One region of the Streptomyces sp. NRRL F-5755 genome, then DNA from elsewhere that is predicted to be linked to it. Evidence: riboswitches for the same ligand, from Rfam matches in the RefSeq annotation. Region 1 holds a riboswitch; each other region holds the start of a gene.
The links. Region 1 has a riboswitch for cobalamin ahead of ADK86_RS29225 (HoxN/HupN/NixA family nickel/cobalt transporter). Riboswitches for the same ligand answer to the same signal wherever they lie in the genome.
Positions count from the first base shown of each region.

Region 2: linked by a shared signal. The riboswitch ahead of ADK86_RS18945 (ribonucleoside-diphosphate reductase subunit alpha) and the one ahead of ADK86_RS29225 (HoxN/HupN/NixA family nickel/cobalt transporter) in region 1 are both predicted to bind cobalamin.
Region 3: linked by a shared signal. The riboswitch ahead of metE (5-methyltetrahydropteroyltriglutamate--homocysteine S-methyltransferase) and the one ahead of ADK86_RS29225 (HoxN/HupN/NixA family nickel/cobalt transporter) in region 1 are both predicted to bind cobalamin.
Region 4: linked by a shared signal. The riboswitch ahead of ADK86_RS15690 (FecCD family ABC transporter permease) and the one ahead of ADK86_RS29225 (HoxN/HupN/NixA family nickel/cobalt transporter) in region 1 are both predicted to bind cobalamin.

Region 1 covers NZ_LGCW01000284.1:111,388-118,612, reverse strand. The annotation lists gene ADK86_RS29235 (DoxX family protein) at 1-274, shown strand, start outside; gene ADK86_RS29230 (VOC family protein) at 341-841, shown strand; gene ADK86_RS29225 (HoxN/HupN/NixA family nickel/cobalt transporter) at 973-2,226, opposite strand; cobalamin riboswitch at 2,224-2,437, opposite strand; gene ADK86_RS29220 (ABC transporter substrate-binding protein) at 2,641-3,747, shown strand; gene ADK86_RS29215 (FecCD family ABC transporter permease) at 3,747-4,967, shown strand; gene ADK86_RS29210 (ABC transporter ATP-binding protein) at 5,051-5,836, shown strand; gene ADK86_RS29205 (L-tyrosine/L-tryptophan isonitrile synthase family protein) at 5,806-6,816, opposite strand; gene ADK86_RS29200 (cytochrome P450 family protein) at 6,813-7,225, opposite strand, start outside.
Region 2 covers NZ_LGCW01000230.1:11,456-18,680, forward strand. The annotation lists gene mctP (monocarboxylate uptake permease MctP) at 1-356, shown strand, start outside; gene ADK86_RS18930 (GNAT family N-acetyltransferase) at 400-909, shown strand; gene ADK86_RS18935 (TolB family protein) at 961-2,319, opposite strand; gene ADK86_RS18940 (TolB family protein) at 2,365-3,684, opposite strand; cobalamin riboswitch at 4,017-4,154, shown strand; gene ADK86_RS18945 (ribonucleoside-diphosphate reductase subunit alpha) at 4,314-6,752, shown strand; gene ADK86_RS18950 (ribonucleotide-diphosphate reductase subunit beta) at 6,743-7,225, shown strand, end outside.
Region 3 covers NZ_LGCW01000206.1:27,995-35,219, forward strand. The annotation lists gene ADK86_RS17665 (DUF5954 family protein) at 1-301, opposite strand, end outside; gene ADK86_RS17670 (hypothetical protein) at 1,074-2,630, shown strand; cobalamin riboswitch at 2,762-2,989, shown strand; gene metE (5-methyltetrahydropteroyltriglutamate--homocysteine S-methyltransferase) at 3,179-5,497, shown strand; gene ADK86_RS17680 (lysophospholipid acyltransferase family protein) at 5,770-6,477, shown strand; gene ADK86_RS17685 (AfsR/SARP family transcriptional regulator) at 6,648-7,225, opposite strand, start outside.
Region 4 covers NZ_LGCW01000148.1:36,772-43,996, forward strand. The annotation lists gene ADK86_RS15660 (ABC transporter substrate-binding protein) at 1-154, opposite strand, end outside; gene dtd (D-aminoacyl-tRNA deacylase) at 340-765, shown strand; gene ADK86_RS15670 (YgfZ/GcvT domain-containing protein) at 806-1,786, opposite strand; gene ADK86_RS15675 (Fur family transcriptional regulator) at 1,840-2,322, opposite strand; gene ADK86_RS15680 (ABC transporter substrate-binding protein) at 2,378-3,427, opposite strand; gene ADK86_RS15685 (ABC transporter ATP-binding protein) at 3,436-4,230, opposite strand; gene ADK86_RS15690 (FecCD family ABC transporter permease) at 4,268-5,368, opposite strand; cobalamin riboswitch at 5,469-5,600, opposite strand; gene ADK86_RS15695 (FABP family protein) at 5,609-6,172, opposite strand; gene ADK86_RS15700 (DsrE family protein) at 6,431-6,796, shown strand; gene ADK86_RS15705 (DUF3099 domain-containing protein) at 6,843-7,124, opposite strand.

The DNA of each region.
Region 1 (7,225 bases):
CGGGCTGCTGACGCCGCTGGCGGGGGCGGCGCTCGTCGGGACGATGGTGAACGCGCTGGGGGTGAAGTGGGGCGGCGGGTTCTTCGCGCCCGAGGGCGTCGAGTACGAGCTGCTGCTCACCGCGGGCGCGGCGGCGCTCACGCTGACCGGCCCCGGCCGGTACGCGGTCGACCGGCTGCTGCCGGTCCTGCGCGCGCACCGGCTGGCGTACGGCGTGGCCGCCCTGGTGCTCGGTGTGGTCGTGGCGGTCGTGTTCCTGCTGATCCGCAAGTGAGCGGCGCAGGGCGGGGGCGGGCAGGTCGGGAAGTTGTCGGTGAGCAGCGGAAGGTGAGGGATTGACGTGGCGGTACGGCGGTTGAATCACGCGGTGCTCTACGTACGGGATGTGGCGCGCGCCGTGGCCTTCTACAGCGAGACGCTGGGGTTCCGGGTGGATACGGAGATTCCGGGGCGGGCCGCGTTCCTCAGTGCGGAGGGAACGGCCAACGATCATGATCTCGGGCTGTTCGCGGTGGGGGCCGCGGCCCCCGGGCCCGAGCACGGCCGGGTGGGGCTCTACCACTTGGCGTGGGAGGTCGGGACCCTCGGCGAGCTGGCGGACGTGGCGGCGGAGCTGGCGGAGCGGGGTGCGCTGGTCGGCGCCACCGATCACCTGGTGTCCAAGTCGGTGTACGCGAAGGACCCGGACGGCAACGAGTTCGAGGTGATGTGGCGGGTGCCGCGCGAGGACTGGCCGGGGCCGGACGAACCGGACCGGCTCCGCCCGCTCGACCTCGAAGCGGAGCTGGCGCGCTGGGGGCGGGACCTCAAGACGGGGGCGGCGGCCGGGTCGGCCACCTGAGGGGAGGGAGGGGCAGAGGGTGAGGGGCAGGGGCGTATCGCGTACCGTCTGGCCAGCTTCGTAGCACGTTGGCTCACCCCGGTCCCGTCAGGCCGCCTCCCCGACCTCTGCCAGCCGCCCCCCAGCCTCTGTCAGCCGCCCTCCCCGACCCCGGCCTCCGCTCCCGAAGTCCGCGCCGACCAGCGCTTCTCCACCCCGGCCAAGCGCCAGTAGGCCAGGGCCGCCGCCCAGACGACCACGAACAGGCCGACGATGATGAAGCCGACGTTGTCCAGGTCGATGGACGAGATCCAGCCGGTGACGCCGTCCTTCAGGTCCAGCTTGTCGTGCAGGACGGTGACCAGCTCGATGGTGCCGATGAAGAACGCGACGGCGATCGACAGGCCGGTGATCGTGAGGTTGTAGTAGACCTTGCGTACCGGGTTCGAGAACGCCCACTGGTACGCGAAGTTCATGAACGTGCCGTCCAGGGTGTCGAACAGGCTCATTCCGGCCGCGAACAGCAGCGGCAGCACCAGGATCGCGTACCAGGGCAGACCGGCCGCCGCGCCGCTGCCCGCCATCACCATCAGCGTCACCTCGGTCGCGGTGTCGAAGCCGAGGCCGAAGAGCAGGCCGAGCGGGTACATCTGGCCGGGCCGGGTGATGGAGCGGGTGAAGCGGCCCAGTATGCGGTTCATGAAGCCGCGCGAGTCGAGGTGCTGCTCCAGCTCCGTCTCGTCGTACCGGCCCTGTCGCATGGCGCGGAACACTCGCCAGATGCCCGCCAGCGCGACGAGGTTGAGCGCGGCGATGAGGTACAGGAAACCGCCGGAGACCGTGGTGCCCACGGTGCCGAGCACCTGGTGGGTGCGCGATTCGTCGTCCAGCAGGGTGCCCGCGAGCTGCGCGCCGCCGGCGACCAGCGCCGCCATGGCGACGACCACGCTGGAGTGTCCGAGCGCGAACCAGAAGCCCACGGAGACCGGCCGCTTGCCGTCGGCCATCAGTTTGCGGGTGGTGTTGTCGATGGCGGCGATGTGGTCCGCGTCGAAGGCGTGCCGCATGCCGAGGGTGTACGCGGTCAGGCCGAGGCCGACGCCGAAGACCTGCGAGCCCACCGCGTAGTGGTGCGGTACGACCAGCAGGAAGAGCACGCCGAAGGCGACGATGTGCAGCCCGGCGATGACCGCTATCAGTCCCGCGGTCCGCACGGTGTCCTGCCGCCGCCAGCGGAAGTCGGGCAGGGGGGAGGCGGGGCCATCGGGGGAGCCGCCGCGGGAGCCGTCGGGGGCAGCTGAGGGCGACGCGGCTGAAGCGGGGGAAGGGGAGGAAGGGGAAGAAGAGTAGGGGGGATCTGTGGACAGGGGCATCCGGTGGTCACGCTCCAGCACCTCGTGGATCAGTTCGTGAGATGCCGTGGCCGGTCTCCTGGCTGACGGGTGTGCGCGCCCGCCCCGGCCTTCCCGGCCGCGGGCTGCGGCCAGTGGCTCCGTACGGCGAAGGGCGCGTACGGGCAGGGGCGGGAACTTCCCGATCACAGTGGCGAGGGCCGCTCCGGCCTGGACCTTACGGTCGTCACCGGTCTTCCCGAACACCACGGCCCGGACACTCTAACGCCGTCGCTGCCGCCGGTCAGCGCGCCGGCCACCGGGCCACTGCCTCGGGAACCCGGGGCGCCGGTCGCTCGACTACCTGATCCGGGCCCGCGCCGGCGGGCCGTCGGACAGTCGAGAGGCAGGGAGAGCGGGCATATGCGTCCTCGTATCAATGGGCACGTGGTGGGTCCGGGACCGGGGTTGGGGGCGAAGGGCCGGACGGTGACGGCGGCGGTGACGGTGCTGGCGGTGGCCGCGCTGGCCGCGGGGTGCGGCAGCGCCGACGGGCGGGAGGCCGGGGCCTCGGGCAGCCGGGATGGCGAGGCGAGTGGCTTTCCGGTGACTGTGACCGATTGCGACGGGCGGAAGACGACGTTTTCCACGGCGCCGCGGAAAATCGTCACGAGCAATGCGGCGAGTCTGGAGATGCTGCTTCGGCTGGGTGTCGAGGACCGGATTGTCGGCACCGGTTTCCCGCCGGGCAAAGGCACGTTGCCGGGTGAACTCGACGCCCGGGCGCAGCGGGTGCCGGTCCTGGGCAAAACGGTGATTCCGAAGGAGAAGCTGCTCGGTTCCGGGGCCGATCTCTACATCGACACATTCGCTTCGATGGGCAACATGGGCGGGGCGGCGACCGGCCCGACCGAGACGGAATTCGCCGCGGCGGGCATCAAGCACGTCTATCTGGCCTCGACGGCATGCGCGCCGCGCAAGAAGGTGCCGCAGCGGGATCTGTCCGCGGTGGAGGGGGACATCCGGCGCCTCGGGCAGGTCACGGGCACGTCGCCGCGGGCGTTGCAGCTGGTGGCGGAGATGGAGAAGAAGGTTGCCGGGGTACGTAAGGCCATCGCGGACGTACCGGCGGATAAACGGCCCTCGTATTTCTTCTTCGATTTCGACGCGGGAACGAAGCAGCCCGTGGCCGTCTGCAACCGGCAGGTGGCGAACGCGGTGCTGACCGAGGCCGGGGCGCGGAACGTCTTTGCGGACTGCGCGGGGGATTTCCAGCGGGTCTCGTGGGAGGACGTGGTCGGCAAGGACCCGGACTGGATCCAGCTCGGTGTACGGAACCGGGGCAGCGCCGCGGCCAATGAGAAGGCGTTCGACGAGGCCGAGCAATTCCTCCGGACGTTCCCGGCCACGGCGGGCCTGCGCGCGGTGAAGGAAGGGAAATTCCTGCGCATCGGCTCGGAGCGGACGACCATCGCGGGGGTCGGCAACGCCGATACGGTACGGCGGATCGCGGCGACGCTGTATCCGGACCGGCTGGGCGGCGTGGAGGGCACGGAGGGCACGGATGGCCTGGCTGCCGGCGGGGCGGGCCGCTGATGAGGCGGTTGGTTGCGGGGCGGGCCCGTACGGATGCGGGGCCGGCCGGTACGGGCGCGGGGCCCGCTCGTACGGACGCGAGCCCCGCCGGTACGGCCCCAGGCCCCACCGATAAGCCCCCGGGCCCCACCCGTACGCCCCCAAGCCCCGCCCACACGCTCTGGATCGCCGTCGGGCTCCTCCTCGCCCTGTTCGTCGCGCTGACCGCCGCCGTTTCGCTCGGTGCCACCGACATCGCTCCGGGCGAGGTGTGGTCGGTGGTGTTCCGGCGGCTGGGCGGGGAGCCGCCGCGGCCCGGTACGGACGATCTGATCGTCTGGCAGCTGCGGGTGCCCAGGGCGCTGCTCGCCGCGCTGGTCGGCGCGGGGCTCGGGCTCGTCGGTACGGCCACCCAGGCGCTGGTGCGCAACCCGCTCGCCGACCCGTACCTGCTGGGCATCTCCAACGGCGCCTCGCTCGGCGCGGTGGCCGCGATCGTGCTGGGCGCGGGGGTCATGGCCGGGATGGACGGAGTGTTCGGAGCAGGGGGAGCGGGAGGGGCGTTCGGGCTGGGCGGGGGCTTGGGCCTGTCCCTGGCCGCCTTCGCCGGGGCGCTCACCGCGTTCGCGCTGGTCTGGACGCTGGCGCGGCGCGGTGGCGGTTTCGCGCCGCTGCGGTTGGTGCTCGCGGGCGTCGGTATCGGGCAGTTCCTGGCGGGGTTCACCAGCTACCTGGTCCTCCAGGCCGGGGACGAACAGCAGACGCGCGGCGTGCTGTTCTGGCTGATGGGCAGCCTCGGCGGCGCCACGTGGGGCACGCTCGCCCTGCCGGTGCTCGCCGTGCCCGCCGGGCTGCTGGCCCTCCAGGCACGTGCCCGCGCGCTCAACGCGCTGACCATGGGGGACGAGACGGCGGCGAGCGTGGGCGTGGACGTCGTCCGGCTGCGCCGGCTGCTGTTCGTGGTGACCAGCCTGCTGACCGGCGTACTGGTCGCGGTGTCCGGGGCCATCGCCTTCGTGGGCCTGATGGTGCCGCACCTGTGCCGGCTGATCGTCGGGGGCGACCACCGACGGCTGTTGCCGCTGGCCGCGCTCACCGGGGCGCTGCTGCTGGTGGTGGTCGACATCGTGTGCCGTACCGCCATGGACGGCCAGGAGTTGCCGGTGGGGGTGGTGACGGCGCTGATCGGTGCGCCGGTGCTGCTCTATGTGCTGGACCGGCGGTTGGGAGTGGGGGCATGAGCCGGAAGAGCATGACGGAAGCGGACGTGGATGTGGATACGGGTGGCCGTATCGGCGACCAACACCCCCGCCCCGCCCCCGGCCTGCGTATCGACATCGAGGACCTGCGCGTGTCCTACGCGGGCCGGTGCGTGGTGGCCGGTGTACATCTGATGGCCGCGCCGGGGGAGATCGCGGGAGTGATCGGACCGAACGGGAGCGGCAAGTCCACGGTGCTGCGTACCGTCTACCGGCACCTGCGGCCGGATGCGGGCCGGGTGCTGCTGGCCGGGGAGGACATCCGGTCCATGCCGCCGACGCGTACCGCCCGGCACATCGCCGCCCTGCCCCAGGAACGCGGCGGCGACTTCGAACTCACCGTCCACGAGGTGGTGGCGATGGGCCGCACCCCGTACAAGCGGGCGTTCGCGGGTGACGACCGCGCCGACCGGGAGGCGGTGGCCCGCGCCCTGGCCGAGGTGGGACTGGCCGGGTACGGCGGGCGGCGGTTCTCGGCGCTGTCCGGCGGCGAGCGGCAGCGGGCGCTGCTGGCCCGCGCGTTCGCCCAGGCCCCGGACGTGCTCGTACTGGACGAGCCGACGAACCACCTGGACGTACGGCACCAGGTCGAGCTGCTGGCCCTGCTGCGCGGCCGGGCCTGCACGACGCTCGTCTCGCTGCACGACCTGAACGCGGCGGCTTCGGTCTGCGACCGGCTGCATGTGCTGTCCGAGGGGGCGGTGGTGGCGTCCGGCGCGCCGCGCGAGGTGCTCACGCCGGAGCTGCTGGCCGAGGTGTTCGGGGTACGGGCGACGGTGGTCGACCATCCGCTGACGAGGGACCCGCTGATCGCCGTGGATCAGCGGCGGGTCGCGGACGGCGGCACCTGAGCCGTCATCCGGACCGGCACCGGCCGCCCGGCTCCCTCCGCATAGTGGCTCGGGCGGCCGTCCCGGTGGACGAGGTGCCCCAGCCGGGCCGCGTCCGCCGCGCGCAGCAGCCGTACGCCGCCGTCGGCCTGCCGCAGTACGCACGCGTGCCACGGCGTCATCCAGGCGTCGGGCGCGTCGAGCAGCCGGATGCCGAACTTCGCCGCGCCGCGCGGCTGCGGGTGGATGGACAGCCGTACGGCGTCGGGGTGGTGCTCGGCGATCAGCTCGCCCCAGGCGCGGCTGCGCCGGATGACTCCGTAGGCGCGGCTGCGGCAGGCGCGTTGCAGCGCGGAACGGGTGCCCTCGAAGCCGGTGGTGTCCTCGAACAGGAAGCGGGTGATGCCCCGGTACAGGCGCAGCGTTTCGCCGTCGTGGGCCGCCGCGCCCTTGGTTTCGGCGCGCAGGGCGCCCAGGGACGGGGCGTACCGGCGGAGTACCTGTTCGCGTTTGGCGTCGCAGGGCAGGTCCCCGTAGACGTCGCGGAGGTCGAAGGTGCTCAGGTGGGACAGCCCGGCCGTACGGATCATGGCGCGCAGCGCGTCGTTGTACGCGTCGACGTGCGGGTCCGGGACGCCGATCAGGTCGCTGAAGATGTGCCCGTCAGAGCAGATGACGAGCCGTGCGCCCGGCGCGTACCGCTCGCCGATCCGGGCACAGAGCCCGTCGAGGAAGCGCAGCGCGAGGCGTTCGCCCTCGTCGGGGAGGCGGCCGAGGACCTTGGCGGGGTTGGGGGACTTGCAGGGGAAGCCGGGGAGGGTGAGAACGATCGGGCGGCGCGCCGCTATCAGGTGCTCCAACTGCTGGAGCTGATACGGGAAGTCGGCGGGCGCCGCCTCGTGCGCCGGGGCCGTCGCCTCCAGGGTGCGGTGGTGGGGGAGGAGGGTGGCGAGGACATCGGTGGCCATGGCGGCCGGTGCGCTGGGAGCCGGGTGTCTCATCGGGCGGCGGCCTCTCCGGCAGCGCTGCTGAAGGGGCAGGCGTACGGAGCCGGTCCGGCCGGTTCCGTACCCGCCCCGCCATCGCTGCCCGCAGCCCCGCCAACCGCCCCGTAAGAGACCGGAAGCTCATCCACCCCACGCGCCAGCACCGCCGGTATCCACCTCAAGTCGCCGTCCGGCACGGCCAGGCGCAGGCCCGGCAGGCGGCGGAGCAGCGTCTCCAGGGCGATGTGCAGTTCGGTACGGGCCAGCGTGGCGCCCGGGCAGAAGTGGATGCCGTGGCCGAAGGCGAGATGCGGGTTGGGCGTACGGTCGAAGTCGAGCGTGTCGGGGGCGGGAAAGCGGGCGGGGTCGCGGTTGGCCGCGCACAGCGAGACGATCACGGAGTCGCCGGCCGGGATCCGCGTGC
Region 2 (7,225 bases), on a different contig from region 1:
CCCTGGTGGGCGGCCTGTTCACCCGCTGGTTCCACCGGTGGGCGCTGCTGGCCGGCTGGGCGGCGGGCATGATCTACGGCACGCTCGCGGCGTACGGGGTGGCCAGTCCCACGCAGAAGCACTTCGGCGGCTCCAGTGCGCAGATCCCCGGCATCGGGGAGATCGGCTACATCGGGCTGACCGCGTTCGTGCTGAACGTCCTGGTCACGGTGGTCCTGACGGTGGTACTGCGCGCGGTCAAGGCCCCCGACGGCGTTGACGAGACGTCCCCCGAGGACTACACGGCGGACGCCGGTGACAAGGGCGTCCAGGTCGAGCTGCCGCCGGCCACGGCGGGGGTTCCGGCGGGGCACTGAGGGAGCCGGAGGAATTGTCAGACCCCCGGTGCACACTGGGCCCATGGACATCACGATCAGGCCCGCGCGGCAGAAGGAGTTCGAGGAGATCGGCGAAATCCTCGTGGCGGCCTACGCGGCGGACGGACTGCTGCAGCTCGGCCACGACGACCCGTATGTGCACGAGCTGCGCAAGGTGGCCGAGCGGGCGGAGCGGGCCGAGGTACTGACGGCGGTCGACGCCGACGGGACGGTGCTGGGGGCGGTGACCTTCGCCGCCCCCGGCAGTCCGTACGCCGAGATAGCCGGGCCCGACGAGGGCGAGTTCCGGATGCTGGCCGTCGTCCCCGCCGGCCGCGGGCGCGGCATCGGCGAGGCGCTGGTGCGCGCCTGCATGGACCGCGCCCGCTCCCTGGGCCTGCACCGCATGGTGCTCTCCGCCCTGCCGCACATAAAGAACGCCCACCGCGTGTATGAGCGCATCGGTTTCACGCGCATACCGGAGCGGGACTGGGAGCCCGTGCCGGACATCACGCTGCTGGCGTTCACCTGCGATCTCGACGAGGCGGCATAGCGGCGGCCGGGCCCGTGCGCCCGGCCCGGCACGCCCGGTCACGGCATCGGGTTACGGCAGCATTCGCCGCACGAACACATCCGTGACCCCATTCGTGTCCCCCGGAACCAGGTTCGCCGCGTCCGAGTCGAAGGCCGCGGTCAGGCCCGTGGCGTCGGTGGAGACGTTGGAGGACCAGCCCTGGTCGGGTGTGCTGTCGGCGGGGCGGCTGACGCGGTCGATGACGCCGGTGCGCATGTCGCGGACGAAGATGTCCGTCGCGTTGTTGGTGTCGTCCCGTACGAGGTCCGGCGCCGAGGACTGGAAGTACAGACGGCCGTTGTCGGCGGACAGTACGCCCAGGCCGGAGGAGCCGGTCTGCGGCTGCTTGCCGTCGTAGGTGTACGACATCTGCTCCGTCGTGCCCTTGAGAAGGTCCCGTACGAACAGGTCCGCCCGGCCGGTCGGGTGGCCGGGCACCACTTCCCCGTACTGGCTGGAGAAGACCGCGTAGCGGCCGTCGGGGCTGAGCGAGGCGTTCCAGGCGCCGACCGTCTCGCCGGTGGAGGAGAGGCTGCCCACGCCGGTGCGGCCGGTGTCCAGGTCGTGCACGTAGAACGGGTAGCTGTGCGGTCTGCGCAGATCGGCCCGGTCGCGGGCAGCCGCGGCCGGGTCCGGGCGCAGGTTGGCGGCCTTGGAGATGAAGCCGACCGTACGGCCGTCGTAGGTGATCACCGGGTTGGCGGAGGGGCCGTTGGCCTGCTCTCCGGTGGCGGTGACGCTCACCCGCTTGACCGTGCCCGTCTTCCGGTCGCGGACGAAGATGTCCTGGGCCTTGTTGGTGTCCCCGGGCACCAGGTCCTCACGGCTGGAGGCGAACGCCACGTACCGGCCGTTGGCGCTGATCACCGGCATCTGGGAGCCCTGCTTGCCCTGCGGGGGCCGCCCGTCGAGGGTGACGCTCTCGGTGCGCCCGGTCCTGCGGTCGTGCACGAAGATGTCGGTGGCGGCGTTGGTGTCGCCCGGCACGAGGTGGGCGGCGTCGGAGGCGAAGGCGACGTAGCGGCCGTCGGCGCTGATGGTGGGCGTGGACGACCAGGAGTCGGCCTGGGTGCCGTCGCTCGCGACGTTGACCCGTTCGACGGCGCCGGTGCGCAGGTCCTTCACGAAGATGTCCGGCTGCCCGTTGGTGTCGCCGGGCACCAGGTTCGTCGCGTCGGAGTCGAAGACGGCGAACCGGCCGTCGGCGCTGATCATCGAACCGGACGAGCCGCCGTTGCCCTGCGTGCCGTCGGCGGCGACGCTGGCCCGCTCGGTGCCGGACGGCGGCGCGGGCTGCGCGGCGGCCGTCGTTGCGGGCAGCAGCGCGGCGAGTGCGCACACCCCCGTGACGGCGGCGAGTCTTCGTACGGTGCTGCGGGTGGACCTCATGGCGGGTTCTCCTCCTGGTGGGTACGTGGATGCGTCGCCGTTGCGTCAGCGCGGGAGCCGGCGGACGAAGACATCGCCCGTCCCGTTCGTGTCACCGGGCACCAGTCCGTCGTCGCGCGAGTCGAAGACCGCGAGCCGGCCGGTGGCGTCGGGCACCGCGACGTTGGTCCAGGAGGACGACTGGCCGCCGTCCGCGGTGACGTTGATCCGCTCGACCCGCCCGGTGCGCAGGTCGCGGACGAAGGCGTCCACCTGGCCGTTGGTGTCGCCGGGCACCAGGTTCGTCGCCGTGGAGGTGAAGAAGAGCCGCCGGTTGTCCGCGCTGAGCCGCCCGTCGGAGGACCAGCCGTTGCCCTGCGCCCCGTCGTGCGCGCGGGACACCAGCCGGGTGGTGCCCTTCTCCAGGTCGCGGTCGAAGATGTCGTACGTGCCATTGGTGTCGCCCGGCACCACGTCGTCGGCAACCGAGGTGAAGACCGCGTGCCGGCCGTCGGGGCTGAGCCGCGGGAACGGCGACACGCCGACCACGGCGCCGGTCGAGCCGAGGCTCGCCACGCTCGTCCGGCCGGTGTCCAGGTCGTGGACGTACATGGGGTCCTGCGGCGGCGGGCGGCGGAAGCCGGGACCGGCGGGGGTGAGATTCGTCGCCTTGGAGGTGAACGCCACCCGGCGGCCGTCGGCGCTGATCGACGGGAAGCCGGAGGGGCCGTCGGGCTGGGTGCCGTCGCTCGCCACACTGACGCGTTGCGTCGTTTTCTTCTGCACATCGTGGACGAAGACGTCCAGGCGCTCGTTGGTGTCGCCGGGCACCAGGTCCGCGCGGTACGAGCCGAAGGCGAGGTGGCGGCCGCTGCCGCTGAGGGCGAAGTTCTGGACCCCGTAGCCGTACGGGGACGTGCCCGCGCCCGCGGTGGGGCTCGTGGTGCGGCCGGTCAGCCGGTCGTGGACGAACACGTCGCCCTCGCCGTTGGTGTCGCCGGGCACCAGGTTCGACGCCGAGGAGTAGAAGGCCACGTACCGCCCGTCGGCACTGATCTCGGGTGATCCGGACAGGGCGTTGCCGCTGGTGCCGTCACCGGCGACGCTGACCAGGTCGACCTTTCCCGTCCGTAAATCCTTGACGTAGACGTCCTGTTGGCCGTTGGCGTCGGCAGGTCCCAGATTGGTGGCTTCCGAGGTGAATGCCACGAACCGCCCGTTCGCGCTGAGCGTCGGACCGCCCGAGAAACCGTTTCCCTGCGTCCCGTCGGCAGCGACGCTGACCCGTTCGGTCGCCGGGGCGGCCGGCCGCGCGGCAGCGGCCGTCGCGGGCAGCCCCCCCGCCACGGCACACGCTCCGGCCAGCAGCCCCACGGTCCTGGCCACGCCACGCGCAGCACCGTTTCTTCGCATGTTTCCCCCCTCACATCACGTCCCCCACCCGCCCCGCCGGGCGACGGAGCAGACAAGGAGCCAATACGCTTCAGGAGTCCCGGTCAACGCATCAGGGACATTCCGCGCCACCAATACGCCCCCTGCATCAGCCCCCGTCCAGGAGGGCCGTCAGCCCCCGGCCGCAAGGCCCGCAACGGCTCCAGGAAGCCTTCGCAGGGGCGCCGCAGAGCCTCTGCGAACGACGCCGGAACGGCTGCCGAATACCACGGCTCGGGACAACCCCGTTACAACGCGACACAAGATATGGGGGTGGGTGCACGAGGCAGCACAAGATGTATGCTCGTGCTCGCTGTCGTCGCAGGGGAATCCGGTGCGAATCCGGAACTGTCCCGCAACGGTGTACGAAGTGCGGCAATCCGCACCCGTGAGTCCGAAGACCTGCCCGCAGTACGCCCGCGCCACCCCCGGCGCGGTCGTCGATACGTCCGGGCCTCGCGGGTTGGGCCGGTGGACGCTGCGCGGTGTGCCCGCGCGCCCCTCGCCGTGCCAGGGGTGCCGCACGCCCGTACGCGGCCGTCGCGCTCCTCCCCCGGCCCCCGCCGAGTGAGGGAGAGCAGCACGTGACCATCGCGCCAACGGAGCCCGCGTCAACCCAGCAGGTCGTGCAGCCCGCGAAGGACACGAAGCCCCGGCAGGACGCCGGCGGCCGGGCCGAGGACGGCCCCGGCGCCGCGCTGCTGCGCACGCTGACCGACCTCACCGCCGACCTGGACGCCACCGACCCCGGCAAGATCGCCGCCGCCGCGCTGCGCGGCCGCCACGCCGGCTCCGACGAGGCCGAACTGCGCTCGCTGGCCATGGAGGCCGCCGCCGGCCTGATCGGCGACGAGCCGCAGTACTCCAAGCTGGCCGCCCGCCTGCTGACCCGCGCCATCGCGGAGGAGGCGGCCGCGGAGGGGGCGACCGCCTTCTCCGCCTCCGTCGCCACCGGCCACCGCGAGGGCCTGATCGCCGACGACACGGCGGAGTTCGTACGGACCCACGCGGCGCGCCTGGACGCGCTGGTCGACCGGGCCCTGGCGGATGGCGCCGACGACCGGTTCGGCTACTTCGGCCTGCGCACCCTGCACTCCCGCTACCTGCTGCGCCACCCGATCTCCCGGCAGGTCATCGAGACCCCGCAGCACTTCCTGCTGCGCGTGGCCTGCGGCCTGGCCGAGGGCCACAGCGAGCGGGCCGTGGACGACGTCGCCGAGCTGTACCGGCTGACCAGCACGCTGTCGTACCTGCCGTCCTCCCCCACCCTCTTCAACTCCGGCACCCGGCACCCGCAGATGTCCTCCTGCTACCTGCTGGACTCCCCGCTGGACGAGCTGGACTCGATCTACGACCGCTACCACCAGGTCGCGCGCCTGTCCAAGCACGCCGGCGGCATCGGCCTGTCGTACTCCCGGGTGCGTGCCCGCGGCTCGCTGATCCGCGGCACCAACGGCCACTCCAACGGCATCGTGCCGTTCCTGCGCACCCTGGACGCCTCGGTCGCGGCCGTGAACCAGGGCGGCCGGCGCAAGGGCGCGGCCTGCGTCTACCTGGAGACCTGGCACGCGGACCTGGAGGAGTTCCTGGAGCTGCGCGACAACACGGGCGAGGACGCCCGGCGCACCCACAACCTGAACATCGCGCACTGGATCCCCGACGAGTTCATGCGCCGCGTCGAGGCCGACGCCGACTGGTCGCTGTTCTCCCCCAGCGACGTGCCGGAGCTGGTGGACCTGTACGGCGACGAGTTCGACGCGGCGTACCGCAAGGCGGAGGCCGCGGGCCTGGCCGTCAAGCAGGTCCCGGCGCGCATCCTGTACGCGCGGATGATGCGCACCCTCGCCCAGACCGGCAACGGCTGGATGACCTTCAAGGACGCCGCCAACCGCACCGCCAACCAGACCGCCGAGCCCGGCAAGGTGGTGCACTCCTCGAACCTGTGCACCGAGATCCTGGAGGTCACCGACGACGGTGAGACCGCGGTCTGCAACCTCGGCTCGGTCAACCTTGCCGCTCACCTGGGTGACAACGGCGAGATGGACTGGGAGCGGCTGGACGCCACGGTCCGTACGGCCGTGACCTTCCTGGACCGCGTGGTGGACATCAACTTCTACCCGACCGAGCAGGCCGGCGCCTCCAACTCGCGCTGGCGGCCGGTGGGGCTGGGCCTGATGGGCCTCCAGGACGTCTTCTTCCGGCTGCGGCTCGGCTTCGACTCGCCCGAGGCGCGGGAGCTGTCCACCCGTATCTCCGAGCGGATCATGCTGGCCGCCTACGAGGCGTCCGCCGACCTCGCCGAGCGGCACGGCCCGCACCCGGCCTGGTCCGCGACCCGTACGGCCCGCGGCGTGCTGCACCCCGACCACTACCCGAACGCCGAGCCGCGCTGGGCGGACCGGTGGGCGGCGCTGCGCACCCGTATCGCGGCGACCGGCATGCGCAACTCGCTGCTGCTGGCCATCGCGCCGACCGCGACCATCGCCTCGATCGCGGGCGTGTACGAGTGCATCGAGCCGCAGGTCTCCAACCTGTTCAAGCGCGAGACGCTGAGCGGCGAGTTCCTCCAGGTCAACGCGTACCTGATCGAGGAGCTGAAGGCGCTGGGCCTGTGGGACGAGCGGACCCGTGACGCGCTGCGCGAGGGCAACGGCTCGGTGCAGGAGCTGGACTGGATTCCCGCGGAGACCCGCGAGCTGTACCGGACGGCCTGGGAGATCCCGCAGCGCGCGCTGATCGACATGGCGGCGGACCGTACGCCCTACCTCGACCAGAGCCAGTCGCTGAACCTGTTCATGGCGTCGCCGACCATCGGCAAGCTCAGCTCGATGTACGCCTACGCCTGGAAGCGCGGCATCAAGACCACGTACTACCTGCGCTCGCGGCCGGCGACCCGGATCGCCCAGTCCGCGCGCGGCACGGGCGGGGGCGCGCAGACCGCTCCCGTACCCGCCCAGGCGGCCGACCCCGAGGCCGTCGCCTGCTCCCTGGAAAACCCCGAGTCCTGCGAGGCATGTCAGTGACCACCGCACCCGAAAAGAGCGCCGCAGCCGCGCACACCGCCACCACCGGCAAGAAGAACCTCCTCGACCCGGGCTTCGAGCTGACCCTGCGTCCGATGCGCTACCCGGACTTCTACGAGCGCTACCGCGACGCGATCAAGAACACCTGGACGGTGGAGGAGGTCGACCTCCACTCCGACGTCGCCGACCTCGCCAAGCTCTCGCCGGGCGAGCAGCACCTGATCGGGCGACTGGTGGCGTTCTTCGCGACCGGTGACTCGATCGTGGCGAACAACCTCGTGCTGACGCTCTACAAGCACATCAACTCCCCCGAGGCGCGGCTCTACCTGAGCCGGCAGCTCTTCGAGGAGGCCGTGCACGTCCAGTTCTATCTGACGCTGCTGGACACCTATCTGCCCGACCCGGACGACCGCGCCGCCGCGTTCGCCGCGGTGGAGAACATTCCCTCCATCCGGGAAAAGGCCGAGTTCTGC
Region 3 (7,225 bases), on a different contig from region 1:
TCCACACCTTCTGCGCCGCCGCGTCACCGGATTCGTCGGCCCGTTTGGCCCGCAGGCGGAAGTGCGACCCCAGGGAATCCCTGGCGCCCTGCGGTTCGCTGGCGCCGTGCTCGGACAGTTCCCAACCGCCGGCATCGCGCTCCTTCGCGTGGAAGAACTCCGCCAGCCCCACCCCCAGAAGTTCCGGGTAGCGCTCGCGCGCCTGCCACGCCTCCAGGTCCGCCAGGGCGGCAATGGGCCCGTCCTGCGGAGCCACCCGGAAGGTGAGGTAGCCGGGCACCCTGTCCTCGTAACCGTTCATGCACCGAATGTGCCGGAAGCGGTGGCGGCTCCGCCGGAAAACCGGGGAAACAACCCGGTCGCGCATGGTGAGCGTGCAGGTGTGTGATATGGGCACAAAGCAGTTCGGGGCGATGGGCCGCATCGTTCGGCTCGGAGGCCAGATGCCCCAGGGAGACGGGGAGGTCGCGCAGGGGCCGGGGGCCCTCGCCGCGACGGGCTGCGTGGGCACCAGATCAGACAGACGGGCCACAACCCGGCGCCCGCCAATCGGGCAACTCAGGCCGGGCGGCGCCCCTTCGGCGCGCTCGCTCAGGCCCGTACCGTACGGATGGACGCGTCACGCCTCGCACCGCAAGCGACACGCCCCGCCCCTCGAAGCGCAGCCTCTCGAAGCCCCACCCCTCGAAGCGCGACCTCTCGAAGCGCGCCCCCACACCCCTCCCCCACGCCCCTCCCCGGCACCACCCCACCAAGACCACCAAGACCACCAAGAACACCCCCGCAATCCCACCACCCCATTTCCGTTGCCCCCTCAACCATTCAGCAGACCGGACCACCCATCGCGGAATCCCCCGCACCCCCGAGATAGTTCACCGCGAAATCATCATTGGTCCATATCAATGCCCCGGCGTACAGCCCGAATTCGCCCCGGACCACCGGTCATGGCATGATCACCCAGCTCCCTTTCCGCACATCCGCACTTCTTCGCAACCGTCCCATTGTTGTGAGGCGCCGTTGCCGGAGGCGACTTCGTCACGGCGTGCCCCACCCCACATTCTCTAGGGCTCACCTTGCGTACGATCACCAAGCAGGCACTCATACCTGCCCTGACCGTCATCTCCCTGCTGGCTTCCGGCTGTTCGTCGGGCAGTGGCGCCGGCCCCGACGCCGGCACCGGCGGGTCCGGCGAACCCGGCGCCGGGGCGACCGCCGCCCAGGCCGCCGAGGGCCATGACGCCGCCGACGTCACCGCCGGCAAGGGCGGCAGCGGCGGGCAGCGGCTGGCCGTCGGTGCGGCTCCCACGTCGTCCGGCCCCGCCGGTGCGGCGGCCGTGGCCCGCCCGTCCGGCGACGGACGCCCGCAGTACAAGTCCGCGGTACGGGTCGCCTCGTACGACCGCCGCAGCGGCCGCGCGGTCGTCGTCAGCCCGGCGAAGCACCTCCCGAACCCGTCCTCCTCGGCCTCCGCATCCACCGCCCCCTCCCCCACTCCCTCCGCCTCCGCTCCCGCGAAGAACTCGGCCGTGGCCGTCGGCGACGTCATCGCGAGCGCGCCCGCTCCCGGCGCCCCCAGCGGCGTCCTGGCCAAGGTCACCGCCGTACGGGGCACGACGGCGAAGGGCACCGAGGTCAACACCGCGCCGGCCACGCTCGATGCGCTGCTGGGCAAGGGCAAGGCCGATGGGAAGGTGCCCGTCGATCCGGCTGCCGTCTCGGTCGAGCCGCTGGTCAAGGGGGTGAAGGTTTCCTGGGCGAAGAATGGCGAGCGCCGCTTCGGGCCGCACGGTGCCACGCTGCCCCTCGGCAGTCTGCGCCTGGACGTCGGTGCTTCGGTCGCCACCGCGGAGGGCGCCCCGGCGAGTGCCTCCGCCTCGGTTGGCGGCTTCGTGCAGCTGTCGCCCAAGGTGGAGTTCGCTTACGACGGCAGCCGAGCGCACGCCACGCCCTCTCCCGCCTCCGCCAACCACACGGCACCCGGCGGCGCGTTCATCGGGCTGTCCGGTGACTGGTCCTCCCAGTGGCGCTTCAAGGGCCAGGCCGCTGCCTCCACGGGTAAGCCGCTGCGGATGCCGTTCGCCAAGCTCCACGCCGATCCGGTCATCCAGGTCGGCCCGGTGCCGGTCGTCGTCAACCTCGACCTCACGTGCTACCTCGCGGTCGAGGCGGACGGCCGGGTCAGCGTCGACATCAAGCAGGACCTCAAGGGCGACTTCCGGGTCGGCGGCAGCTACTCCTGGGCCGGGGGCTGGAAGCCCGTCAGCGAATCCGGCATGCACTCCACCCCCGTACAGGCCGCTGTGACGGCATCGGGCCAGGCGAAGGCCACGCTCGGTACCGAGGCGAGCGTCGGCCTGTACGGTGCGGTCGGTGTGAGCGCCGATGTCGCTCCGTATCTGCGCGGCGAGGCCAGTGCCGCGGCCATCGGTTCCTCCGACGGGAAGGGTTCCGTCACGGCCGACTGGAAGGCTTTCGGAGGGCTGGATCTGAGCGGCTCGCTCCAGGCCCAGCTGACGATCTTCGGCACTCCGCTCTTCCAGAAGCGCATTCCGCTGGGCACCTTGCACCGCGAATGGAAGCTCGCGTCCGGCCGGTTCTCCTCCGGCACGTCGCAGCCGTCTGCCGGCTGAACCCTCCGTCACGTAGCGCCGAAGCCGTACGGGCCGGTCCCTGCCGGATCCCGTACGGCTTCGACGTCCCCCCATCTCATTTCCCGTCCCGCCATATGAACAGGTCTGTCCGCTCGGGCCCCGCTCGATCTACTGTGTCCGGTGCAGCTGGTTCGCCCTGCCCGCCAGGCAGGCGCGTCGTAAGAGGGAACCCGGTGGGAATCCGGGACTGCCCCGCAGCGGTGAGCGGGAACGACCGCCGTCATACGCACTGGATCCGGGCCGCGGATCCGGGAAGCGACGGCCAGTAGGTGCCCGCCGGGAGAGCCCGGCAGGCGTGCCCGCGAGTCCGAAGACCTGCCCGTTGCCCGCGCGCGTCCATGCGTGCGCGGTCTTCCCGGAGACCTCGAGGGCGGGTTGGGAGCGTTCCGGACTTGGTCCGGAACCGTACATGTCAGGCGGGCAGGAGCGTCGGCGTACGCTTCGCGGCTCGTCCGACGCGTCGTTCCTTCGCGTTCTCGTCCCGTTTCCGGGACGTACTCAAGAACACATCCGCGAAGGAGAGTTCCGTGACAGCGAAGCCCGCAGCCGCGGCAGCACGGGCCACCGTGTACGGCTACCCCCGCCAAGGTCAGCACCGGGAACTGAAGAAGGCCATCGAGGGCTACTGGAAGGGCCGCGTCACCGCGGACGCCCTGGTGGAGACCGCGCGGGGCTTGCGCCGTGCGAACTGGCAGCAGCTCGTGGACGCCGGCGTGCACGAGGTGCCGACCGGTGACTTCTCGTACTACGACCACGTCCTGGACACCAGCGTCATGGTCGGAGCCGTCCCGGACCGGCACCGCGCCGCCGTCGAGGCCGGCGCCCTGGACGGCTACTTCGCGATGGCGCGCGGCACTCAGGACGTGGCGCCGCTGGAGATGACGAAGTGGTTCGACACCAATTATCACTATCTGGTGCCTGAACTGGGGCCCGACACGGTCTTCGCCGCGGACTCCGCCAAGCAGGTCGGCGAGCTGAAAGAAGCGCTCGCCCTCGGGCACACGCCGCGTCCGGTGCTCGTCGGCCCGGTCACCTACCTCCTGCTGGCCAAGCCCGCCCCCGGGGTCGCCGCCGGCTTCGACCCGCTGATCCTGCTCGACCGGCTGCTGCCGGTGTACGCGGAGGTCCTGGGCGATCTGCGCGCGGCCGGGGCCGAGTGGGTGCAGCTGGACGAGCCCGCCCTCGTCCAGGACCGCACCCCGGCCGAGCTGAACGCCGCGGAGCGCGCGTACCGCGACCTCGGAGCCCTCACCGACCGCCCGAAGCTGCTGGTCGCCTCGTACTTCGACCAGCTCGGCGAGGCCCTGCCGGTCCTGGCCAAGGCTCCCGTCGACGGCCTGGCGCTGGACTTCACCGAGGCCGCCGCCGGCAACCTGGACGCGCTCGCCGCCGCGGGCGGCCTGCCCGGCAAGCGCCTGGTCGCCGGTGTCGTCAACGGCCGCAACATCTGGATCAACGACTACGAGAAGTCGCTGGCCACGCTCGGCACCCTGCTGGGGCTGGCCGACCGGGTCGACGTGGCCGCCTCCTGCTCCCTGCTGCACGTGCCGCTCGACGCCGCCGTCGAGCGCGACATCGACCCGCAGATCCTGCGCTGGCTCGCGTTCGCCAAGCAGAAGACGGCCGAGATCGCCACCCTCGCCCGCGGCCTCGCGCAGGGCACCCACACGATCGCCGCCGAACTGGCCGCCAACCGCGCCGACCTGGCGTCCCGCGCCGGTTCCGCGATCACCCACGACCCCGCCGTACGCGCCCGCGCCGCCGCCGTCACCGACGCGGACGGGCGCCGCTCGGCACCGTACGCGAAGCGCGCCGCCGCCCAGCGGGCCCACCTGGGCCTGCCCCTGCTGCCGACCACCACCATCGGCTCCTTCCCGCAGACCGGTGAACTGCGCGCCGCCCGCGCCGATCTGCGGGCCGGGCGCATCGATACCGCCGGCTACGAGGAGCGCATCAGGAACGAGATCCGCGAGGTCCTCGCCTTCCAGGAGAAGGCGGGCATCGATGTCCTGGTGCACGGCGAGCCCGAACGCAACGACATGGTGCAGTACTTCGCGGAGCAGCTGACCGGCTACCTCGCCACACAGCACGGCTGGGTCCAGTCGTACGGCACGCGGTATGTGCGTCCGCCGGTCCTGGCCGGTGACATCTCGCGGCCCGAGCCGATGACGGTGCGCTGGACGACGTACGCCCAGTCCTGCACCGACCGGCCCGTCAAGGGCATGCTGACCGGCCCGGTCACCATGCTCGCCTGGTCCTTCGTACGCGACGACCAGCCGCTCGGCGACACCGCGCGCCAAGTGGCCCTGGCCCTGCGCGACGAGGTCGCCGACCTCGAAGCGGCGGGCACCTCGGTCATCCAGGTGGACGAGCCCGCCCTGCGCGAGACGCTGCCGCTGCGCGCCGCCGGTCACGCCGCCTACCTCGCCTGGGCCACCGAGGCGTTCCGCCTCACCACGAGCGGCGTGCGGGACCGGACCCAGATCCACACGCACATGTGCTACGCCGAGTTCGGCGACATCGTCCAGGCCATCGACGATCTCGACGCCGACGTCATCAGCCTGGAGGCGGCCCGCTCCCACATGCAGGTCGCCCGCGAACTGGCCGCACACGGCTACCCGCGCGAGGCCGGCCCCGGGGTGTACGACATCCACTCGCCCCGCGTGCCCAGCGCCGAGGAGGCGGCGAGCCTCCTGCGCAAGGGCCTCGACGCGATCCCGGCCGAGCGCCTGTGGGTCAATCCGGACTGCGGCCTGAAGACGCGCGCCTGGCCCGAGACCCGCGCTTCGCTGGAGAATCTGGTCGCCGCCGCGCGGACCGTTCGGGCGGAGATTCCTTCTGCCTGATGTCGAGGGGCTGTGACAGCCGGTGATTGCTTATGGCGAGAACCGGTGACGGCCGGTGACTGATTGCGGCCGGAACCCGTGACGGCCGGGAGGGCGCACGCCCGAGCGTCCTCCCGGCCGTCCACCACCGCCTTCCGGCGTCACGCCCCACCGGTACCCCCACGAGTGGTTACGGACGCTCCCCCCTGCATCTACACTACGTCCTCCTGCACCTCGTCTGACCTGCGTAAACAGCGTCGTTGAGCCGGTTCCGGAGAGTGAGGAGAGGCCCTGTGTTCTATCAGGTGCTCAAGTACGTGATCCTGGGGCCGTTGCTGCGGCTGATCTTCCGGCCGCGGGTGGAGGGGCTGGAGCATGTGCCCTTGCAGGGCCCGGCGATCATTGCGGGCAACCATCTGTCGTTCTCGGACCACTTCGTGATGCCGGTGATCGTGCCGAGGCGGGTCACGTTTCTGGCGAAGTCCGAATACTTCACGGGACCCGGTCTGCGCGGGCGGCTGACCGCGGCGTTCTTCCGGGGAATCGGACAGATTCCGGTGGACCGCTCCGGCGGCAAGGCGGCCCAGGCCGCGTTGCGGTCCGGGCTGGCGGTGCTGCGCAAGGGGCGGGTGCTGGGGATCTACCCGGAGGGGACGCGGTCGCACGACGGGCGGCTCTACAAGGGCCGTACGGGAGTGGCCGCGATGGCGATCAAGGCCCAGGTGCCGGTGATCCCGTGCGCGATGATCGGTACGTTCGAGGCACAGCCCACCGGCCGCCGCCTGCCGCGAGCCATGCGCATCACCATCCGCTTCGGCAAGCCGCTGGAATTCGAGCGGTTCGCGGGCCTGGACGGCGAACACGCCGCGCTGCGCGCCGTCACCGACGAGATCATGTACGAGATCCTGCAGCTCTCCGGCCAGGAGTACGTGGACGAGTACGCGAACGAGGCGAAGGCGCGGCAGCAGTCGCAGTGGGGGTTGGTGCGGCGGTTCCGGTGAGCGCGGGGGTGGTCGGGACGGAAAGACTGCCGCGCCGATTTCCATCGTGCTCGACGCCGCACAAGGCGCGGGCAGGCACCGGTGCGGAGGCCAGGACCGTCCGGGCCGCGTCGGGCGTCTACGGCTCGTCTCCGGACCGCGCGCTCCGGCGGATTCATGGGCACGCGGATCTACACGTCCGCGTCGCCTACCGGCGCCGGCCTGCCCGCGGGCAGCAGCCTCCGTACGGCGGGTGCCTCCGGGGAGTCCAGCGCCTCGTACGTCTCCAAGGCTTTGTGCCAGCAGACGCGGGCGCGGTCCGCGTGCCCGGTCCGCCGGAGGGCGTGCCCGAGGGCGGTGAGGGCGTTGGCGCGGGCCCATTGGCCACTGGGGCCACACAGGATGGCCAGGGCCTCTTCGGCCCGGCCCGCGGCCTGCGCCGGACGGTCCGCGGCGAGGTGGGCTTCTGCCATCCGCCAGTACGTCATCGCCTCCCACAGGCACTGCCTGCTGTCCTGGTAGAGGGCTACGGCTTGTTCGAGTTGCCGCAGGGCGTCCTCCGGGCGCCCGGCCTGTGTCAGGGCCACGCCGAGTGTGTAGTGGCCGGCGGCCAGCCGCGTCGTCGCGCCGATTGCCTGGTAGAGGGCCAGGCACTGCTCGGCCAGGCCCACCCCTTCGGCGATGCGTCCGGTGTCCTGGTAGAGGAGGGCAAGGTTGGCCAGCGCGCTGGCCACGCTGTTCTGGTTCCCGTAGCCGCGAAACGCGGCAA
Region 4 (7,225 bases), on a different contig from region 1:
GTGCCGCGGCCGTGCCTGCCTGGACCATGGGACCGTCCTCCGTGCGGGCGGGCCCTGGGCCCGCCTGGGCCGTCGTGGTCGTACGGGCCGCGGGCGGCGCCGTACGGGCGGTCGGTACGGGACCGGGTGTGTGCCCGGAACCGGCAGTGCTCATGAGTCGTTTCCGTCCCCTCGTCCGGTGCGGTCGCACGGGCGGGTTGTCCGTGGAACGCACCGCGTGCACGCATCGTGCCACTGCGGGCGGGGCCCCCGCAGGGCCAGCCATGGCCATGGCACCCGAACGGCCCCGGCCCGGTACGGCTGTCGGAGGCCCGCGGAGCCCGGTGCATCATGGGCGGTATGCGAGCAGTGGTACAGAGGGTCGACGGCGCACGCGTCGAGGTGGACGGCGAGACGGTCGGGGAGATCGTCGGAGAAGGGCTGTGCGTGCTGGTCGGGGTCACGCACGACGACACTCCGGCGAAGGCGGCGCAGCTCGCCCGCAAGCTGTGGTCGGTGCGGATTCTGGACGGGGAGAAGTCCTGCTCGGACACGGGTGCGGGCCTGCTGGTCATCAGCCAGTTCACTCTCTACGGTGACGCCCGCAAGGGCCGTCGGCCCACCTGGAACGCGGCGGCCCCCGGTCCGGTGGCCGAACCCCTCGTCGACGAGGTCGTCACTCAGCTGCGCAATCTGGGCGCGGAGGTCGCCACGGGGCGCTTCGGCGCGGACATGAAGGTCTCGCTGACGAACGACGGCCCGTTCACGGTGCTGCTGGAGGTGTGAGCGGGCGCCCGCCGGACCGGCGGGCGCCGTACACAGGCTCTTACGGCTCGACCACGACCTCCTGCGCCGCCGCGGTGCTCTCCGCGAGGAGCGGCGCGTCCACGGGGACGTTGCGCTTGACCAGGGCCAGCGCGATGGGGCCCAGCTCGTGGTGGCGGGCCGAGGTGGTGATGAAGCCGAGCTGGCGGCCTTCGGGGCCGTCGGCGGCCAGGCGTACGGGGGCGCCGTGCGGCGGCAGGTGCACCTCGCTGCCGTCCAGGTGCAGGAAGACCAGGCGGCGCGGCGGCTTCCCCAGGTTGTGGACGCGGGCCACCGTCTCCTGGCCGCGGTAGCAGCCCTTCTGGAGGTGGACGGCGGTGCCGATCCAGCCCAGCTCGTGCGGGATGGTGCGGTGGTCGGTCTCCAGGCCCAGGCGCGGCCGGTGCGCCTCGACGCGCAGCGCCTCCAGGGCCAGGGTGCCGGCGGCGGGACCGTTGGCCGCCGCGAAGGACTCCAGCTCGCCGCGCGGCAGGAACAGGTCCCGGCCGTGCGCGGTCTCCCGTACGACGGCGTCCTTCGGGGCCTCGGCGATGGAGCCGGCCGGCAGGTGGACGACCGCGTACTCCGGCGTACGGTCGGCGATCTCGACCCGGTAGAAGAACTTCATGCTCTCCAGGTAGGCGAGCAGCGGCTCCTCGTCGCCCGGCTCGGTGTGCAGCCAGGTCGTCTCCCCGTCGTCGACGAGGTAGAGGGCGTGCTCGATGTGCCCGTTGGCGGAGAGGATCAGCGCTTCGGTGGCGTGGCCGGGCGGCAGCTCGGTGACGTGCTGGGTCAGCAGCAGGTGCAGCCAGCTCAGCCGCTCGGGGCCGCTGACGGTGATCACGCCGCGGTGCGAGAGGTCGACGAAGCCACGGCCGTCCGCGAGGGCGCGTTGCTCGCGGAACAGGTCGCCGTAGTGGGCGGCGACACCTTCGTCGGGGGCCTCGGCCGGGACGGCACCGGGCAGCGACAGCAGCGGACTGGCTTCACGTTGGCGCGGCATACCCCCAGCCTACGACCGGTGCGCCGGTGCCCTGCCCCGGGCGGTGCGCCCGGCTACGACCCGGCCCCGGAGGCGCCGCCCGCGGCCCCCGGCCCGTCGTCGGGCGCCGCGGCCGCGCTCTTCTCCGTACACGCCGCACAGCACCCGAAGATCGCGAAGTGCTTCAGGTCCGTGTCGAACCCGAACGTTTCCCGGAGCGTCGCCGTGAACGGCTCGGCCACCGACAGATCGGCCTCGATCACTTGCGTGCAGTCCCGGCACACCAGGTGGATGTGGTGGTGCCGGTCGGCGAGGTGGTACGTGGGCGCGCCGTGCCCGAGGTGGGCATGGCTGACCAGCTTCAGCTCCTCCAGCAGCTCCAGCGTCCGGTAGACGGTGGAGATGTTCACGCCGCCCGCCGTCCTGCGCACCTCGGTGAGGATGTCGTCGGGGGTGGCGTGTTCGAGTTTGTCCACCGCCTCCAGCACGAGCTGGCGCTGCGGGGTCAGCCGGTACCCGCGCTTGCGGAGGTCGCTCTGCCAGTCGGTGCTCACCACGCTCCCAGTGTAGGAGGGCGTCCGGCGGGCGCGTTCGTCCGGCGGCCGTGTCCGGTCAGTGGCCGCTCACGCCCCGCAGGTAGCCGGCGAGCGCGGTGACGGCCGCGGGGTTGCGCGGGCTCTCCACCAGATCGGCGTAATCCATGACGAAAATGCGATCGTTCTTGATCGCGGAGACATTCTTCAGCGGCGCATACGACTTGAGGAACGACTTCTTCTGTTCGGCGGTCGGTGTGCCGTAATCGTTGATGACGATCACGTCGGGATTCTGCTCGACCACCGTCTCCCAGCCCACCGTGGTCCAGGAGTCCTTCAGGTCCTTCATCACATGGTCGCCGCCGGCCTTGGTGATGATGTCGTGCGGCCCGGCGAAGCGGCCGGAGGTCATCGGCTTGTCCTGGCCGCCGTCGTACAGGAAGACGGTCGGCCGCGCGCCGTCCTCGGGCGCCTTGGCCTGCGCGTCGGCGACCTGCTTGCGGTACTTGGCGATCAGTGCGTCCGCCCGGTTCTCGACGTCGAAGATCTTCCCCAGCGTCCTCAGGTCGGTGTAGAGCGCGTCCAGCGGCGGCATCACGCCGCGCGCGGTGCCCTTCTCGCCGTCGGCCCCGTTGCGGCACGACTCGGTCAGCACATAGCTGCCGATGCCGAGCTTCTTCAGGGAGGCGGGGGTGACGTCGCTGTCCTCGCCGAAGCCGTAGTTCCACCCGGCGAAGACCAGGTCGGCCTTGGCGTCCAGGGCCAGTTCCTTGGTGATCGCCTTCTTGGACAGCCAGGGCACCTTGCCGTACGCGTCCTTCCAGGCGACGGCGTCGATCTTGCCCCGGTATTCGGGCATCACGTACCCGGCCATGTGGTCCTCCAGCCCGAGCGCGAACATGATGTCCGCGATCCCGACGTCGTTGGTGACCACCCGTTGTGGCGCCTTGTCGTACGTGGTCTTCGTGCCGCAGTTCTCGATGGTGACCGGGTAGTGCCCGGACCGTCCGGAGCCGGAAGCCTTGGCGGAGTCTCCCTTCCCGTCCTCGGCGACGTGCGCGCCGCAGCCGGTGAGCGCGGCGAGCGCGAGGGCGGTGAGCAGGGCGGCGGAGCGGTGGCGGGTGCGCATGAAGGTCCTCATGGGGTGGTCGGTGCGCCGGTACGGCCGGGCAGGCGGTCGAACAGCAGCTGGACGGCGCCGGTCTCGGGGTGCGGTACGCGGTGCGCGCGCACCCCGAAGACCTCGGCGAGCAGTTCCGGAGCCAGTACGTCGTGCGGCGCGCCGGAGGCGACGATCCGGCCGCCGGAGATGACGTACAGCTCGTCGCAGTGCCCGGCCGCCAGATTGAGGTCGTGCAGCGCGGTCAGCACCGTCAGTCCGCTGTCCCGCACCAGCGTCAGCAGCTCCAACTGCTGCGCGATGTCGAGGTGGTTGGTCGGCTCGTCCAGTACGAGCACCTTCGGTTCCTGGGCCAGCGCGCGGGCGATCAGGACGCGCTGCTTCTCGCCGCCGGACAGGCTCAGGAAGGCCCGCTCGGCCAGGTGCGCGGCGCCGGTGCGGTCCAGCGCGCGCTCGCACACCCGCAGGTCCGCGGCGCTGGGGCGCCCCGATCCGCGCTGGTGCGGCAGCCGCCCCATGGCGACCACCTCGGCGGCCGTGAAGCCGAATTCGGTCGCCGACTCCTGCGGCAGCGCGGCCAGTTGGCGGGCTCCCTCGCGTACGTCCATGGCGTGCAGGTCGGCGCCGTCCAGCCGTATCGCCCCGGCGGCGGGGCGCAGCGCCCGGTACGCGCAGCGCAGCAGCGTGGACTTGCCGCTGCCGTTGGGCCCGACCAGCCCGACGACCCGGCCGCTGCCGGCGTGCAGGGTGATGTCGTGCACGAGCCGGGCCCCGGCCACGTCCACGGACACCGCGTCGATATCGAGCCGCATCAGACCTCGCCTCCGGACGATGTGCCGTATCCCCGCATCACGCCCCGCCCCCGAACGAGTAGCCGCGCCGCCGCATCAGCAGGACGAAGCACGGCACCCCGATGACGGCCGTGATCACCCCGACCGGCAGCTCCACGGGCGCCAGCAGCACCCGGGACAGGATGTCCACCCACACCAGCAGCACCGCGCCCAGCAGCGGCGCCACCGCCAGCACGCGGCGGTGCCCCGCGCCCACCAGCATCCGCGTCACATGCGGCACCATCAGCCCGACGAACCCGATCGCCCCGCTGACCGCGACGACCGCGCCGGTGACGGCCGCCGTGACCGCGAACAGCTCCCGGCGCAGCCGTCCCGGGTCCACGCCGAGCGCGGCGGCCGACTCGTCGCCCATGGCGAGCGCGTTCAGGCGGCCCGCGGAGAGCGTCAGGTACAGCAGCGCGCCGGCCACCGCGGCGGCGGCGACCGGTACCGAGCCCCAGCCCGCGCCGCTGAGGCTGCCGAGCAGCCACATCATCGCGGAGCGCGCCGCCTCGCCGTGGTCATGGGCGAAGATCATCAGCGTGGAGACGGCGGAGAAGCCGTAGTACATCGCGGAGCCGGTCAGGACCAGGCGCAGCGGGGTCAGACCGTGCGCGCTGCGGGCCGCCGCGTACACCAGCACCATGGCCAGCAGCGCCGAGCCGAACGCGGCGGTGGACAGCGCCCACACGCCGAGCGCGCTGAGCGAACCGAAGAGCAGGACCGCGTTGGCGCCGACCGCGGCGCCGGAGGAGATGCCGAGCACGAACGGGTCGGCGAGCGCGTTGCGCACCAGGGCCTGCACGGCGACGCCGATGGCGGAGAGCCCGGCGCCGACCACGGCGGCCAGCACGGCGCGCGGGAAGCGCAGCTCCCACACGATGGTGTACGCGGAGACCTCGTCCGGGGCGATGGTGCCGCCGGTCAGCCCCGCGCCGAGGTAGCGCAGCACATCGGTCCACCCCACGCCGGATGCGCCGAGGCCGACGCCGCACAGCAGTGAGGCGAGCAGCGCCAGGACCAGCCCGGCGGCCAGCGGCACGGTACGCACCGGGGCGGCGGTACGGCGCGGCCCGGAGGTGGGCTCCGGGGGAGCGGCGGTACGGGCGGAGGCGGCCAAGGGGACGTACGCCTTCGGCTCGGGCCGCTTCCGTACGGTAAGGGTGACGGCGCGTGGCGCGAGGCCGGCGGCGGAGTCCCCTCGCAGTCCACGGCGAGTTGTCAGGAACGGGCGCCCCCGCGGGCGATCGGGCTTGCGGAAGCAGGCTTCCGCTTACCGTTGCGGGTCAGCGCCGGACTCTCACCGGACTTCCCCCGCGGGGCGCTGTGTGACGATGTGCTGTCTTCTTGAAGAAGCTGTCTACTTGAAGAACGCGATGCCGTCGTCCGGCAGGTCCTTGATGTCCTTGGCCCACTCGCGCGGGTCGACGACCTTCTTCAGGTGCGCGGACATGTACGGGCGCAGCGGGACCTCGGGGGTGGCCTTCTCGCCGACCCACATCAGGTCGCTGTTCACATAGCCGTACAGGCGCTTGCCGCCGCTGTACGGGCCAGAGGCGGCGGTGCGCGCGACGGCGTCGGTGGCCAGGTCGATCTGCGGCTTCTGGTCGGCGAGCTCGCCGTACCAGACCTCCGCGACCCCACCGTCGCGGATCATCACGATCTCGACCTTGCGGTCCTTGTCGATGCGCCAGTAGCCGGACTCGGTCTCCAGCGGAGCGACCTTCTTGCCCTCGCCGTCGAGCACCCAGCTGTGCGAGGTGTACTCCAGGAAGTCGCGGCCGTCGTGGGTGAAGGTGACCTCCTGGCCGAAGTTGCACTTCTCGGAACCGGGGAAGTCGGCGACGCCCGCGCCCTCCCAGTTGCCCAGCAGGAAGGCGAGGGGCACGAGGGCCGGGTTCAGGTCGGACGGGATCTCGATCATCAGCTCAGGCGATCTGTATTGGGGGAGGTTCTGGTCTGTCCGGCGGGGGTCAGCGCTGGCCCTGGTACAGCTTCTTCCAGGTCAGCCCGGCGAAGGCGACGACGCCGACGGCGACCAGGACGAGCAGGGTGGTGAAGACTGCCTCAAGCACGAGCGCGCTCCTCGGACGTCAGTGAGGTGTTACGGACCGGGAGCGAGTCTAGTCGGCGTGGCCGGGGGCAGCGCTGTGAGGTCCGCCGCGCGCCCTAGAGTGGCCACATGGCGAAGAAGCTGGTGATCAAGGTGACGGCGGGGGCGGACGCTCCCGAGCGGTGCTCACAGGCGTTCACCGTGGCGGCGGTGGCCGTGGCGAGCGGGGTGCAGGTCTCGCTGTGGCTGACCGGCGAGTCGGCGTGGTTCGCGCTGCCGGGCCGCGCGGCGGAGTTCGAGCTGCCGCACGCGGCCCCGCTCCCCGACCTGATCGAGTCGATCACGGCGGGCGGCGGCACCATCACCGTGTGCACGCAGTGCGCGGCGCGCCGGGACATCGAGGAGAAGGACCTGATCGAGGGCGCCCGCATCGCCGGGGCGCAGGTCTTCGTCAGCGAGGTCATGCCGGACGGCGTGCAGGCGCTGGTGTACTGAGGCGGGCGCCTGCGGCCAGGAAGCGGGCGGGCCGGGCGTACGCGGCTCAGCGGCGCCCGTGGCCGTGATCGTCGAGCTCGCGCCACCACCGGTCCGACTCCGGGTCGCCGGACTCGTCCCACCAGCGCTCACCCGGCTCCCGCCGGTTGCCGGTGATCGCCGCGAACGGCGGGATGACCATGGCGACCACGCACATCGCCACGGCCGCCGGCACGGACCACAGCCGCACCACACCCCACGCCAGCACGAACAGGGTGATGCACACGCCCATCAGGGCGAAGTACCGGCGGTGCCGGCGCTGCGCGGGCGGACGCTGGTGCGCGGACATGTTTCCACCGTAGGTCCGGTGGGGGTGCCTGGGAAGCGCGGAGGGCCGCACCCCCAGCCAAGGCGTCCAAACCCCTGGGGTGCGGCCCTCCGGCCGTACGC